One region of the Pantoea sp. SO10 genome, then DNA from elsewhere that is predicted to be linked to it. Evidence: predicted binding sites of a transcription regulator. Region 1 holds the regulator's gene; each other region holds the start of a gene.

Region 1 (4,942 bases):
GCGCGACTGATTTTCCTGAGCCTGACCGACCGCTAACGATCATCAGCACCATCACATTTCTCCCGTTTTAAACCGGCGAAAACGCCGGTAAAAGTGTTTCTCGCTTAAGAGTGTGCTTCCTGAGCTTCTGTGATAATGGCGTAGAGCTCTTGGTCGCTCTGTGCCGCGCGCAAACGACGACAGACGGTTTTATCTGCGAGGCGTTTGGCAACCAGCGAAAGCGTGTGTAAGTGGGTTTTACACTGGTCCGCGGGTACCAGCAGGGCAAACAGCAGGTCAACCGGCTGATTATCTACCGCATCAAAAGCGATAGGCTGATCGAGGCTAATAAACACGCCGACAGCGCGTAAGGTGTCCTCTTCCAGCTTGCCATGTGGAATGGCGATGCCGTTACCAATACCGGTACTGCCCATGCGTTCGCGGGTCAGGATGGCTTCGAAAAGCGTCTGGTGCGGCAGATTGAGCTGCTTCGCTGCCAGCTCGCTGATAATCTCCAGCGCGCGTTTTTTACTCTGGCAGTGTACGCCGCTACGGGTACAGTCCAGTGATAGGACCGAGCTCAATTCCAGTGTTAGATCGTTGTTCATCATCGTTTCACTTGCGAGTTCACATAGCCGCGAGTTTCAGGCAATTGATTTCATTACCGTTCACCCGCTGGCGCTTGCGCAGATGACAAAACGGGGCGGTAAGTTCCGCCCCATTTATGCTCTAAGTGCCGAATCAGTCAGCACTCTGCAAGCGTGAAGGTTAGTGTTTTTTCAGTTTGTCTTTGTGTTTGGTCAGCTGACGGGAAAGCTTATCGATTAACCCGTCGATGGCCGCGTACATGTCTTCCGCTTCCGATGTGGCGTGCAGCTCTCCGCCGTTAACGTGCAGTGTTGCATCCGCAACCTGCGTCACCTTCTCTACCTTCAGAACAATATAAACCTGATTGATACGATCAAAATAGTGTTCCAGTTTGGCAAATTTGGTATTTACAAATTCACGCAGAGGTTCGGTAATTTCAACATTAAGTCCGGTAAGGTTTAGCTGCATAGGTCTTCCTTCTTCGTTCGGTCAAACCAATTGCTTGCGCTGGTTTGATGGCGGTATAGATAAAGACTCGCGATATTTAGCAACCGTACGTCGCGCAACCATGATGCCCTGTTCGGATAACATGGAGGTCAGTTTGCTGTCGCTCAAGGGTTTTGCGGGGTTTTCCGCCGAGATTAATTTTTTCACCAATGCACGAATCGCCGTGGACGAGGCTTCGCCGCCGCCTTCGGTGTTGACGTGACTGGAGAAAAAATACTTCAGTTCAAAGATGCCACGCGGGCTGTGTAAATACTTTTGCGTGGTCACGCGGGAAATGGTGGATTCATGCATATCAACAGCCTGAGCGATATCTGCCAACACCATCGGACGCATGTACTCCTCACCCTGATCAAAAAACGCCTGCTGCTGTTCAACGATACAGCGTGTCACTTTCAGCAGCGTGTCGTTGCGGCTCTCCAGGCTCTTAATCAGCCACTTGGCTTCCTGTAAGTTGCTGCGAATAAACTGGTTATCGCTTTCATTACGGCCAGCTCCGCCCATCGCCGCATACTGCTGATTGATTTTCAGGCGCGGCATGCTGTCGGAATTGAGTTCAACCGTCCAGCGCTTACTGATTTTGCGTACCAGCACATCGGGAATGACATATTCCGGTTCACTGGTGTTGATCGACTGGCCTGGGCGCGGATCGAGTGACTGAATCAGCAGCATCGCCTCTTTCAGCACCTCTTCCTTCAGACGGGTTACGCGCATCAGGCTGCGGAAATCATGGTTGGCCAGCAGATCGAGATGTTCGCTAACAATCAGGCGCGCTTCCGCCAGCATGGGCGTGTCGGCAGCATATTGCGACAGCTGGACTAACAGGCAATCACGCAAATCACGTGCACCGACGCCGATCGGATCGAAACGCTGTACGCGCTTGAGCACGGCTTCGACTTCTTCCAGCGCCAGCTCTTCATCACCAATACTGTCATAAATGTCTTGTAAGCTGACGGTGAGATAGCCGGTGTCATCAATGGCATCAACAATTGACGTGGCAATCGCGCGATCGGTATCAGTGAACGGCGTTAACTCAACCTGCCACATCAGGTAATCCTGCAGCGATTGGGTGGTTTCGCCTTGGTAGATCGGCAGTTCGTCATCCTGGTAATCGGTGCCGGTGCCTGACGGTGTGCCTGCGGTGTAGATTTCGTCCCAGGTAGCGTCGAGCGGAAGCTCTTCAGGCATATCTTTCTGCTCAAGCGCTTCGCGCGTGTCTAACGAATCACTTTCCTGATCCTGAAATTCACGTGCGTCAACTTCTTCGTGCAGTTCGGTTTGTTCAAGCAGCGGATTGCTTTCCAGCGCCATTTGCAGTTCTTGCTGGAGTTCAAGCGTAGAGAGTTGCAGCAAGCGAATGGCTTGCTGCAACTGTGGAGTCATCGCCAGCTGTTGGCTGAGCCTGAGTTGCAAACCTTGCTTCATAATTCGGTAAGAATTTCCTAAGCAAACGTAGGGTGTTACAACACCTTATCAGAGTCTGAACTCTTCGCCCAAATAAACACGCTTAACTTGCTCATCTACAAGAATTTCATCAGGCGTGCCATGGGCAATTAAATGTCCCTGGCTGACGATATAAGCGCGTTCACACACCGCGAGGGTTTCACGCACGTTGTGGTCGGTAATCAGCACGCCAAGGCCGCTGTCACGCAGATGCTCAATGATTTTCTTGATGTCGATAACCGAGATCGGGTCAACACCGGCAAAAGGTTCGTCCAGCAGGATGAATTTCGGATTAGCCGCCAGCGCGCGGGCAATTTCCACACGACGGCGTTCACCACCCGACAGCGCCTGGCCCATGCTGTCGCGCAGATGGCCAATATGGAACTCTTCCATCAGCTCGTTGGCCCGATCCTGACGCTGTTCTTCGGTTAAATCATCACGGATCTGCAGCACAGCCATCAGGTTGTCGTACACGCTCAGGCGACGGAAGATCGAAGCTTCCTGCGGCAGATAGCCGATGCCGCGACGGGCGCGCGCATGCAGCGGCAAAATGCTGATGTCTTCATCATCAATCACGATGCGGCCGGCATCGCGCGGCACAATGCCCACCACCATGTAGAAGGTGGTGGTTTTACCGGCACCGTTTGGGCCCAGCAGGCCGACAATCTCGCCGGATTTTACCTGCAGGCTAACATCTTCCACCACGCGGCGGCCTTTGTAGGCTTTCGCCAGGTTCTCAGCGATTAGTGTAGCCATAGCAATCAGTTACTCTTTTTAGGGCTCGCGGACGAACCGTTTTTGTCCTGCAGCTGCGACGGTACCAGAACGGTAGTCACGCGCTTGCTGTCGCCCTGGCTGAACGCCTGCATTTTCTGCTCTTTCACCAGGTAAGTGATGCGGTCGCCTTTGATGTTGCTGTCCTGCTGCTGAATGAAGGCATTGCCGGTCAGCTCAACAAAATCGTTCGCCAATTCATAGTGCAGTTTACTGGCGTGGCCTTGCACCGGCTTGCCGTTATCCTGCATCTGATAGAAGGTGGCTGGCGTGCCGTAAGCATCAACGATGGTTTTTTTGCTATCGCCGCCCGGACGAGTGACCACCACTTTATCGGCGGTAATCTTGATGGAACCCTGCGTCACAATCACGTTGCCGGTAAAGGTCGCAACGTTGCCCTGCAGATCCAGCGCCTGGTTAACGGAGTCGATATTTACCGGTTTGTCTGAGTCGCCAGTTAATGCCAGCGCAGGCAGGCTCGTTGCCAGCAGCGTACTCACCAGCAATAACTTAAGGCTATTTTTGTTCATTTTGAATTTCATAGGAAGTTTTGACCTTTTCAAGCAGCTCAGCATGTTTCGTCCGTAAATTGCCGCGCATTTTCATGCCAGTGGAATTAAAACTGCGGCCAAAAAGGGTGACTTGATCGTCAGATGTCACATCCTGGGTGACCAAATTAACCTGAGCGTTATCGGTGAGGATGCGCTCAAGCTGTGAATCCTGAGTCAAAGAATTGACAACAACGTTGCCGTAAAGATAAAGCATACGATCTTTGGTCAGCTTTGCCTTATCGGCGCGCACCGACCATGTCGCCACTTTATTAACGTCATAGGTGGTCATCACCGGATTATCGAACCAACTTATCTCATCGGCAGCAAAGTAGGTCACTTTATCGGAGACCAGCTTATAGCCCAGCGCGCCTGTGGGGTTATACACCACCGTGTTCGATTTCTCGCTGGTGTAGGTTGGCGCTTGATCGTTGGTTGCCACCGGCGTTCTGTCGTCATCCTGGTTGGTGAGATTCCAGCCGATCAGCACTAAGGCGATCAAGGCCAGGATCAGCGTCATCCAACGCCTGCTCTTACTCATATTGATTGCCCTTTGGCATCCTCAAATTTGTTCTGCGCCATCAAAATCAGATCGCACAACTCACGTACCGCACCGCGGCCACCGGCAATGCGGGTCACATAATGCGCGCGCCACAGTAAAATCGGGTGAGCATCAGCAACGGCAACGCTCAAACCCGCCTGCGCCATTACCGGCCAGTCGATCAGGTCATCGCCAATATAGGCGACCTGATCGGCCGTTAATGACAGTTTATCCAGGAGTTCCCGCCAGGCCAAAAGCTTATCCGATTGTCCCTGGTAAAGATGCGTAATGCCGAGCGTCTTACAGCGATCTTCCAGCAGTTTTGCTTTGCGGCCGGTAATAATAGCCACTTCGACGCCGGAGGTCAGCAGGCAACGCACGCCATAACCATCACGCACGTTAAAAGCTTTCAGCTCTTCACCGCTGTTGCCCATATAAATGACGCCATCGGACATCACGCCATCAACGTCACAAATCAGCAGGCGAATCTTCGCAGCACGCGCCATGACGTCCGCGCTCACCGGACCGTAGCAAGTCTCGACCATCGCCGTTTCAGCACTCATTA
Region 2 (4,942 bases), 560 kb from region 1:
GGTGCGATATGTCGCGCACAAGCCTGCAGCCAATCGCACTGAACGTCGCACGCTGGAAAGCATCGTTGTGGAGTAAAGCGTCACACACCATGGATGGCGTGTGACGAGCGTTCAGGGACGAGACAGCGACTTTACGGAACAACGATGCTTTCCGGCGCTCTCCCGTCCCATCAATCGAAATTACAGACTTGTCGGTGCCGGCACCGAAGCAGATGGCGTCACCTGCGTAGGTGAAGTCGAAGGCACTGTTGTTGCTGCTCCCGGCTGGGTTTGCATCGCGACGTTGGTCACTGGCACCAACAGCAGTTCGGCTTTTGTTCCGCCCTGATTAATCACCGGTTTCACCGTATCGGTGATAAACGCCAGCTTGCCATCAATCGAAATCGCCGCACTCAACAGAATGCGCGCGTTCGGCTGGATGTCAGCCGGGTTAAACGGCAAGACAAACTGGAACGGCGACTGTTTCCCTTCAGTACGCACCACGCGCTGCGACAGCACTTTTGAAGGCGCGTCGGCCAGCGATGCATCTGATAGCGTAACGGTCAGCACAGAATCCGGCGGCAGCGCAATGCGCTGGCGGATATACACCGAACCACTGACATTAGGCTGCGCAATCGCGGCCTGCTGCCCCGCTACCGCTGAGCCGAGTGTGGGTGTGGCTACCGGCTTGCTGTGGTCCGCACAACCGGTAATCGCCGCAGCCAGGGTCATACCGCTAATAACTTGCCAGAGTTTCATCGATGTCGTCTCCTTATGAACACTATGATTGTCGGCGGTAAATTCATTGCTTAGCTTTTCAGCCGCCGAATGACCTTAATTCTGGCACAAATATCGGCATTGCGCCTAAACCCTCCGCCAGCCCGCTGAAATCGCGGCAAAATCATTGACGGAAACTGGTCGGATCTTTCACACTGACGCGATGAGTCACGCTGAGGAATCCGCTATGAGCCAGGCACTGCACAACCTGCTTAATTTATTAAATCTGGAAAAACTGGAAGAAGGCCTGTTTCGTGGTCAGAGCGAAGATCTGGGCTTGCGCCAGGTGTTTGGTGGCCAGGTAGTCGGCCAGGCGCTGTATGCCGCGAAACAAACGGTGCCGGAAGAGCGCATCATTCACTCCTTCCACAGCTACTTTCTACGTCCGGGCGATAGCCAAAAAGCCATCATTTATGATGTCGAAACGCTGCGTGACGGCAAAAGCTTCAGCGCACGCCGCGTTAGCGCGGTACAGAATGGTCAGCCGATCTTCTACATGACGGCTTCGTTCCAGGCACCTGAAAGCGGCTTCGAGCATCAGAATGAAATGCCGCAGGTGCCGGGCCCGGATAATCTACCATCGGAACAGGATTTGGCGAAGAAGCTGGCCGCGCATCTGCCACTCAAGCTGAAAGAAAAATTCCTCGCCGAGCGTCCGCTGGATATTCGTCCGGTGCAAATTCATAACCCGCTGAAAGGCCACGTCGATGAGCCGCTGCGTCAGGTGTGGATTCGTGCCAACGGCGAGTTACCGGCCGATCGTCGTATCCATCAATATCTGCTGGGCTATGCCTCGGATCTCAACTTCCTGCCGGTGGCGCTGCAGCCGCACGGTAAAGGCTTCCTCGAAGCCGATATGCAGGTTGCAACCATCGATCACTCAATGTGGTTCCATCGTCCGTTCGACTTGTCTGAATGGCTGCTGTACAGCGTGGTGAGCACTTCCGCCTCGGGCGCGCGCGGTTTTGTGCGGGGTGAGTTTTATACCCAGGATGGCCGACTGGTGGCGACCACGGTGCAGGAAGGCGTGATGCGCCAACGCGACGCATAAAAAAAAGGGGCGATAAAATCGCCCCTCTGTTTTTTTATAATTTTAGCGCACTGCTCTTCTTTAGCCCGGCGGTTACTGGTTGTAAGCGTTCTCGCCGTGGCTGTTTACATCCAGACCTTCACGTTCCTGATCTTCCGGAACACGCAGGCCAACAATCATATCCGCCAGTTTGAAGCCGATGAAGGCTACAACTGCAGTCCAGACGATGGTCACACCCACGCTGAACAGCTGAATCCAAACCTGATGGCCCATGGTCACGCCTTCTGCGTAGCCTACGCCGCCCAGTGAAGAGGACGCGAACACGCCGGTCAGGATACAACCAAGGATGCCACACACGCCGTGCACACCGAACACATCACATGGGTCATCAACGCGCAGCCATTTCTTCAGGGTTGTTACGCCCCACAGACCGGCTAAACCACCCGCCAGACCGATAATCAGCGCGCCGCCGACACCCACATAACCACAAGCAGGGGTAATCGCCACCAGACCAGCGATGAAGCCCGAGCAAGCGCCAAGCAGAGAAGGTTTACCGCGTACCGCCCACTCGCCAAACACCCACGACAGCACCGCACCTGCGGTAGCCACCACGGTATTCAGGAACGCCAGCGCGGCAATTTCGTTAGCTGAGGAAGCAGAACCAGCGTTGAAGCCGAACCAGCCCACATACAGAATCGCGGTACCGAGGAACACCATCGGCAGGTTGTGTGGTTTGAAGGCTTCTTTGCCGAAACCAGCACGTTTGCCCACCAGGTAAGCGCCCACCAGGCCAGCAACCGCTGCGTTGATGTGAACCACGGTGCCGCCCGCGAAGTCGAGCGCGCCATCTTGCGCCAGCAAGCCACCAGCCCATACCATGTGTGCGATTGGCAGATAAGCCAGCGTCAGCCATACCACCACGAAGATCAATACCGCAGAGAAGCGAATACGTTCAGCCAGCGCACCAACAATCAGGCCGACGGTGATACAGGCGAAGGAAGCCTGGAACGCGATGTGAATGTACTGATAGAAGCTGCCCATCAGCGCTTTCAGCTCAATATTTTTCAGCATCGCCCACTGGAAGCTACCGAAGAAGGCGTTGCCTTCACTGAACGCCAGTGAGTAGCCGTAAATTACCCACAGCACGCAAACCAGTGAGAAGGTCACCGCAACCTGCGTCAGCATCGACAGCACGTTCTTGCCGCGAATCAAACCGCCGTAGAACAGCGCAATGCCGGGAATCGACATAAACAGTACCAAGGCGGTACAGATCATCATAAAGGCGTTATCGGCTTTATCCGCTACTGCAGGGGCTGCCGCCATCGCCAGAGAAGGTAACAGCGCAAGGCTGGTGAGGCCCAACTTCGTTATCAGTTTATTCATTTCTTTCCATCCCATCACAATTCAGAGCCCCAGTTACAGTGCTGCTTCGTCGGTCTCGCCGGTACGAATACGAATGACGCGCTGCAGTTCTGCGACGAAAATCTTGCCGTCGCCAATTTTGCCGGTATACGCGGCTTTGCTGATGACATCGACCACTTCATCAAGTTGGTCGTCCGCAATAGCGATATCAATTTTTACTTTTGGCAGGAAGTTAACGCTGTACTCGGCACCGCGATAAAGCTCTGCGTGACCTTTCTGGCGACCAAAACCTTTAACCTCGGTAACGGTCAGTCCCTGAATGCCAATAGAGGATAAGGCTTCACGCACGTCCTCCAGCTTAAATGGTTTGATTACCACGGTAACCAGCTTCATACGTTCCCCTCCGGATAAGAAATTGAGTGAGTCTTCGCGGACACGTAGGGATATAAGCAAAGGCTGTGCCATAAATAAAAAAAGGGGAATGTCAGTAGCATAGGCGCGCTGCATCACGCTTCGTTATGTGAAGCACAGCGCAGTTTGCGGAGGGGGAAGAGGAAAGGTGTTGCAATATTGCACTTCTTTGGTGCTTCAAGCCTCAAAGAAGTGCATCAATACAGAACATTCCGATAAAACTGTGCAAAAAAGGTGCAATTCACCCTTCGGCTTGTACGGGGATGCCCGCCGCGAGTTCATCGCCGGCCTGCTGCAGCTGATACATCTGCCAGTAACGGCCCTGCTCGGCCAGCAGCTCAGCATGCGTACCGCGTTCAACCACCTGACCGCGATGCAGCACTAAAATCTGATCGGCTTCGGTAATGGTGGAAAGGCGATGCGCAATCACCACCAGCGTGCTGTGCTGGCGTAGTGCACGTAACGCCTGCTGAATCGCCTGTTCCGTGCCGGAATCGATATTGGCCGTGGCTTCGTCGAGGATCAGGATTTGCGGCAATGACACCAGCACGCGCGCCAGCGCCAGCAGCTGTTTCTGCCCAACCGACAGATTATTGCCCTGCTCGCCTAAACGCGTATGGATGCCGTCCGCCATGCTGCGCGCCAGCGGTGCCAGCTGCACCGTCTCCAGCGCCTGCCACACCTGATCTTCCGAGATATCGCGCCCCAAACGCACGTTGGCCAGCAGCGAATCCGCCAGCACCACCGGATCCTGTTGCACCATCGCAACGCTTTGACGTAAAGCGGCGTGCGACAGCTGCGGCAGCGGGCGACCATCCAGTTCGATACTGCCGCGCGTCACCGGGTAATAGCCCATCAGCAGATTCGCCAGCGTGCTTTTCCCGCTGCCGGTGTGCCCCACCAACGCAACAAAATGACGCGCCGGCACTTCGAGATTGATGTGGCTGAGCACATCGCGATTATCGCGATAGGCAAAGCTCACATCCCGCAGCGAGATGCTGCCGGAGGCCAGCGGCAGACTATCGCTGCCATAACCTTGCTGCTCCGCATCCATCAGTTCAAAGATACGCTCGCCGGACACCACCGCCTGTTGCAGCATCGACTGCTGCGTGGTGAGTTCAATCAGCGGTTCATTGAGGCGGCCAAGATAGGTAATAAAGGCATACAGCACACCGACTTCAAACACGCCCGGCGTGGCGAAGCTGAACAGCATCAGCAAACCGCACAGAATCATCGCCGAAAACAGACTCAACAACGGGCGCAACAAAAAGCCATCCAGCCGCAGCGTTTCCATACGTGCCAGATAGTGTGAACGGCTGGCTTCGCCCATGCGTTCACCAAAGCGCGCCTGCTGGCGGAACTGCTGGATCACGCTCATGCCGT
Region 3 (4,942 bases), 940 kb from region 1:
ACATCCGACTTGACAGACCGCCTGCGTGCGCTTTACGCCCAGTAATTCCGATTAACGCTTGCACCCTCCGTATTACCGCGGCTGCTGGCACGGAGTTAGCCGGTGCTTCTTCTGCGGGTAACGTCAATCGGTGAAGCTATTAACTTCACCGCCTTCCTCCCCGCTGAAAGTACTTTACAACCCGAAGGCCTTCTTCATACACGCGGCATGGCTGCATCAGGCTTGCGCCCATTGTGCAATATTCCCCACTGCTGCCTCCCGTAGGAGTCTGGACCGTGTCTCAGTTCCAGTGTGGCTGGTCATCCTCTCAGACCAGCTAGGGATCGTCGCCTAGGTGAGCCATTACCCCACCTACTAGCTAATCCCATCTGGGCACATCCGATGGTGTGAGGCCCGAAGGTCCCCCACTTTGGTCTTGCGACGTTATGCGGTATTAGCTACCGTTTCCAGTAGTTATCCCCCTCCATCGGGCAGTTTCCCAGACGTTACTCACCCGTCCGCCACTCGTCACCCGAGAGCAAGCTCTCTGTGCTACCGTTCGACTTGCATGTGTTAGGCCTGCCGCCAGCGTTCAATCTGAGCCATGATCAAACTCTTCAATTTAAGTTTGATTTGCTGAAACCAGTTCAGCGGTGCTCATCTGTAAAACGTCATAATGAATTTCATTATGTGTTCACTCGTGAGGCTTTGATATTTTTTTGCGTCCGGAGACGCGGATATCAATCCTGCGAGTGCCCACACAGATTGTCTGATAAATTGTTAAAGAGCGTTGCGAACAGCGGCTGAACCGTCTGTCGCGAGGTGGCGTATACTACGCTACTCTCCTTCGGAGTCAAACACTTTTTTCAGCGTTTTCATCCGGCGGGATGAATTTCTTCACTCCCTGCTGAGTCGTCTGCGTTGCCGCTTTGCCGTCTCAGTGGTGGCGCATTATAGGGATCCGAATTTTTTGCACAACCCCTTTTTTCGATCTTTTTAATCGACTGGCGAGTTTTCACTCTTTTCGCTGCGATCGCGAGCGATCCGCTCAAAAATCATCTTGTTTATCCGCCTTTTAAGCCGCAGGCTTGGGTAAAAACGTAAAAGGAGAAGATCATGTCCACAGCCCTACGACCTTATAAGAACCATTTCCCGCAACAAGGCGATCGCGTGATGATCGATAACAGCAGCGTGGTGGTGGGTGAAGTACAACTCGACGATGACGTTAGCATCTGGCCGCTGGTTGCGATTCGTGGTGACGTCAATAAAGTGGTGATAGGCAAAAGAAGCAATATTCAGGATGGCAGCGTACTGCACGTCACTCACAAGTCCAGCAGCAATCCGGAAGGTTATCCGCTGATTGTTGGCGAAGATGTCACGGTAGGGCATAAAGCGATGCTGCACGGCTGTACTATCGGCAATCGCGTACTGGTTGGAATGGGATCCATTCTGCTGGACGGCGTGATCGTTGAAGATGATGTGATGATTGGCGCTGGCAGTTTGGTGCCGCCAGGTAAACGACTGGAAAGTGGCTACCTGTATTTAGGCAGCCCGGTTAAGCAGGTCCGCCCACTCAGTGAAGCGGAAATCGCCGGGCTGCTTTACTCATCCAATAACTATGTCGGTTGGAAGAATGAATATCTCTCTCAGGAAAGCCAATCTCATTCCTGATCGCCAATTTTATCCCTGTTGCATCGACTGCTTTAGTTTGGCTATCACTGGCGTGATCTCTGGCATCACGCCATGCCATAAATGGAAAGCGTGAGCGGCTTGCCCTACTAACATGCCAACACCATCCGCCAGCTGCTGCGCGCCCTGCTGCTGGCACCACAGTAAGAATGGCGTCAAACCTTGTTGATAAAACATGTCATAACAACGCGTTTGCGCATTAATTAGCGATGTGGCTAACGCCGGAACTTTGCCATCAACACCGCTCGAGGTCGCATTAATGATCAGATCAAATTGCTGATCCGCTAATTGCTCAAAGCTGGCCGCTTTGATATCCCCGCTATGCTGGAAAATCTCTGCCAGCTGCTCGGCGCGTGCCACGGTGCGATTCACTACCACCAGCGAACATCCGAATGAAAGCAGCGGCAGGATTACGCCACGCGCAGCACCACCGGCGCCCACCAGCAGAATTCGATCGCCTTGATGGATCATCTGCAGTCGTTCCAGATCGCTGAGCAAGCCGATGCCATCGGTGTTATCGCCGAAGATCTTGCCCTGCGCATCTTTCTTTAACGTATTAACCGCACCAGACAATGCCGCACGCTCGCTAAGCTCATCGGCAAATTCCCACGCCTGCTGTTTAAAAGGCAGCGTGACATTGGCACCTTTGCCGCCATGCGCAAAAAAATCGGCGATCGACTGAGGAAAACCCTCAAGTGGCGCGCACTCCTTGCCATATTGATGCTCAATGCCGGTTTGCTCAGCGAACAAGCTATGAATGAAAGGAGATTTGCTATGCGCAATCGGGTGACCAAATACGGCAAAATTTTCCATACGTTAGCCCTGACGAATAAGTTCACCGCTAATAACGTCGCGGATTTCAGAAGGATTCAGTCGCCCACCCGTTTCAGCATGTAAGACCGGGAACTGCGGACCAAATTGCTTAGCAACCTCTTCCGCATTACGACAAGGCGGTTCGCCGGAAAGATTGGCGCTGGTCGAAACCAGAGGTTTACCAAAACCGCGACACAAAGCCTGTACGTCCGGATGATCGCTAACGCGAATGGCCAGTGAGTCAAAACGCCCCGTTAACCAACGCGGCGTATGTGGCGAAGCTGGCACTACATAGGTTACCGGGCCAGGCCAACTGGCAAACATACGCTCGCGCTGCAGCACAGAGAGTTCACGGTCGGCGATATAAGGTTCCAGCTGCGCGTAATCGGCTGCAATCAAAATGAGTCCCTTCTCGACTGGACGCTGCTTGAGCGCCAAAAGCGCCATTACGGCATTCTCGCTGTCGGGATCGCAGCCCAATCCAAATACAGCTTCGGTTGGATAGGCGATAACTTCCTTTTGCTGTAGCCTCTCAATGCAAAAATCGAGACTACCCGCTGAATACTGGCTTGGCTTCATGATGATGATGCGTCCTGGACGATGGGCTTACCGCAGCGTTTGCTGGCGCAGAAGCGCTTCATGCCTTGTGCGGTTTTCTTCTCTATTAATAAAGGGAACTGGCAATGCGGGCAAACGCCTTCAACCGGCGCTGCGTTAAGGACAAACTGGCAATCTGGATAGCGATCGCAAGAGTAGAAGGTTTTGCCATAGCGCGAGCGCCGCTGTACCAGTTTACCGCTCTGACATTGCGGACAGGCGATAGCTGTTTCATCAGGCTTGTCGATAGTTTCGGTGTAATCACATTCCGGGTAGTGACTGCAACCCACGAACATGCCAAATCGCCCCTGACGCAGAACTTTGTCTGCGCCACACTGGGGGCATGCATGGCCTTCCAGCACTTTAACGACGTGTCCATCTCCCTGACTTTTCAGCGGGCGAATGTAATCGCAGGTTGGATAATTTACACACCCCAGAAAAGGGCCGTGTTTGCCGGAACGTATGACTAATTCTGCCCCGCAAGCGGGGCAGGGATCGTGTTTAGGCACGGAAAATAGTGCTGATTTACTCATATTACCGGTTGCATCAATCGCAAATTATTAATGCAGCATACCTTCATTGACGTCGAATAACAGTTCTTCCATTTGCTGATAGGCGTTTTCACATCCTGGGATGTTAAACAGCACCATCAACACCACCCATTTGAGATCTTCAAGATCGAATTCGAGGGTATCAAGGGCCATTACACGTTCGATGACCATCTCGCGCGTTTCCATATTCAGCACCTGGACCTGTTCCAGGAACAAAATAAAACCGCGACATTCTGCATCTAAACGCTGGTTTTCCTCTTCGGTATAGATTCGCATTGAGAGCGGATCGTTTGCCATGAGTACTGGCGCAACCAAGCCTTCCTGATAATCCGCTAACCGCTCAAGCCAATTCAACGCATTGTAGATATCTTCACGATGAAAACCGGCATCGGTTAAATCATCGGTCAATTTATCCTGATCAACGCGCATTTCAGCTTCGTTGTGGATATACGTCTCAAACAAGTACATAAGTACGTCGAACATGGCATGCCCTCCTCAATCGGACATAGCCGCCGGGTACAGCTGCGATCCATCCTGCTAACTCCAGCTCCAGCAGGTGAGCTGCGATAACTGGCACAGGTTGGCCGGCACGTTCAGCGACGACGTCAACAGGTGTAACCTCATCACCTACGTTAGCCAACACAGTTGCAAATGGCAATGGCACATCGTCACTGTGTTGTGAATATATTGTTTCTGAACTGCTATCAGGCAACCATTGCAGCGTTGAATGTAAATCTTCAAGGATATTGTTAGGATGCGCCACCAGCAGCGCGCCTTGCTGGATAAGCCAGTGCGTACCTTCACTACCCGGATTGCCTAGCGCGCCGGGTAATGCATAAACGTTACGATTTTGTTCCAAAGCGTAGCGTGCCGTCACCAGCGAACCGCTTTTTAACGTGGCTTCAACTACCAGTACGCCAAGACTTAAACCACTGATGATGCGATTACGCCGCGGAAAGTTAACCGCATGCGGTGCCGTATCAAGGGGGAATTCCGAGATCAGTGCGCCACCGCCAGCGATGATCTCACGTGCTAACGCTTGATGACTTTTAGGGTAGATATGCTGCAGGCCGCTGCCTAATACTGCAACGGTTTTGCCCTGCACTTCTAACGCGGCCCGATGCGCCACGCCATCGATTCCGCGCGCAAGGCCGCTGGTGATGGTCAATCCACTTAGCGCTAATTGCTGCGTAAACCAGCTTCCCCATTGCTTACCATAATGCGTGCAGTGACGGCTGCCCACGACACCGAGTTGGGGCGTCTGCAAGATGTCCATATTTCCCGCGACATACAGCAATGAGGGACGTCGACTG

What was found. The regulator sigma-54, encoded in region 1, starts transcription at its own class of promoters, with help from an activator protein. The targets are predictions, from matches to a motif close to GTTGGCACANNTTTCGCTNT.
Region 2: a site for sigma-54 is predicted at 3,595-3,614, ahead of glnK (P-II family nitrogen regulator). Genes of this name have one in related genera too.
Region 3: a site for sigma-54 is predicted at 991-1,010, ahead of FCN45_RS17490 (gamma carbonic anhydrase family protein). Genes of this name have one in related genera too.

What each region holds. Positions count from the first base shown of each region.
Region 1 is NZ_CP040095.1:515,173-520,114, forward strand. Features, by position in the region: gene rapZ (RNase adapter RapZ) at 1-52, opposite strand, end outside; gene ptsN (PTS IIA-like nitrogen regulatory protein PtsN) at 105-587, opposite strand; gene hpf (ribosome hibernation promoting factor) at 748-1,035, opposite strand; gene rpoN (RNA polymerase factor sigma-54) at 1,057-2,496, opposite strand; gene lptB (LPS export ABC transporter ATP-binding protein) at 2,545-3,270, opposite strand; gene lptA (lipopolysaccharide ABC transporter substrate-binding protein LptA) at 3,276-3,830, opposite strand; gene lptC (LPS export ABC transporter periplasmic protein LptC) at 3,805-4,377, opposite strand; gene kdsC (3-deoxy-manno-octulosonate-8-phosphatase KdsC) at 4,374-4,940, opposite strand.
Region 2 is NZ_CP040095.1:1,071,818-1,076,759, reverse strand. Features, by position in the region: gene FCN45_RS04890 (YbaY family lipoprotein) at 181-738, opposite strand; gene tesB (acyl-CoA thioesterase II) at 944-1,807, shown strand; gene amtB (ammonium transporter AmtB) at 1,880-3,169, opposite strand; gene glnK (P-II family nitrogen regulator) at 3,203-3,541, opposite strand; gene FCN45_RS04870 (SmdB family multidrug efflux ABC transporter permease/ATP-binding protein) at 3,801-4,942, opposite strand, start outside.
Region 3 is NZ_CP040095.1:3,797,187-3,802,128, forward strand. Features, by position in the region: rRNA gene FCN45_RS17485 (16S ribosomal RNA) at 1-603, opposite strand, end outside; gene FCN45_RS17490 (gamma carbonic anhydrase family protein) at 1,096-1,650, shown strand; gene aroE (shikimate dehydrogenase) at 1,660-2,481, opposite strand; gene tsaC (L-threonylcarbamoyladenylate synthase type 1 TsaC) at 2,485-3,060, opposite strand; gene FCN45_RS17505 (type I DNA topoisomerase) at 3,057-3,611, opposite strand; gene smg (DUF494 family protein Smg) at 3,639-4,112, opposite strand; gene dprA (DNA-protecting protein DprA) at 4,084-4,942, opposite strand, start outside.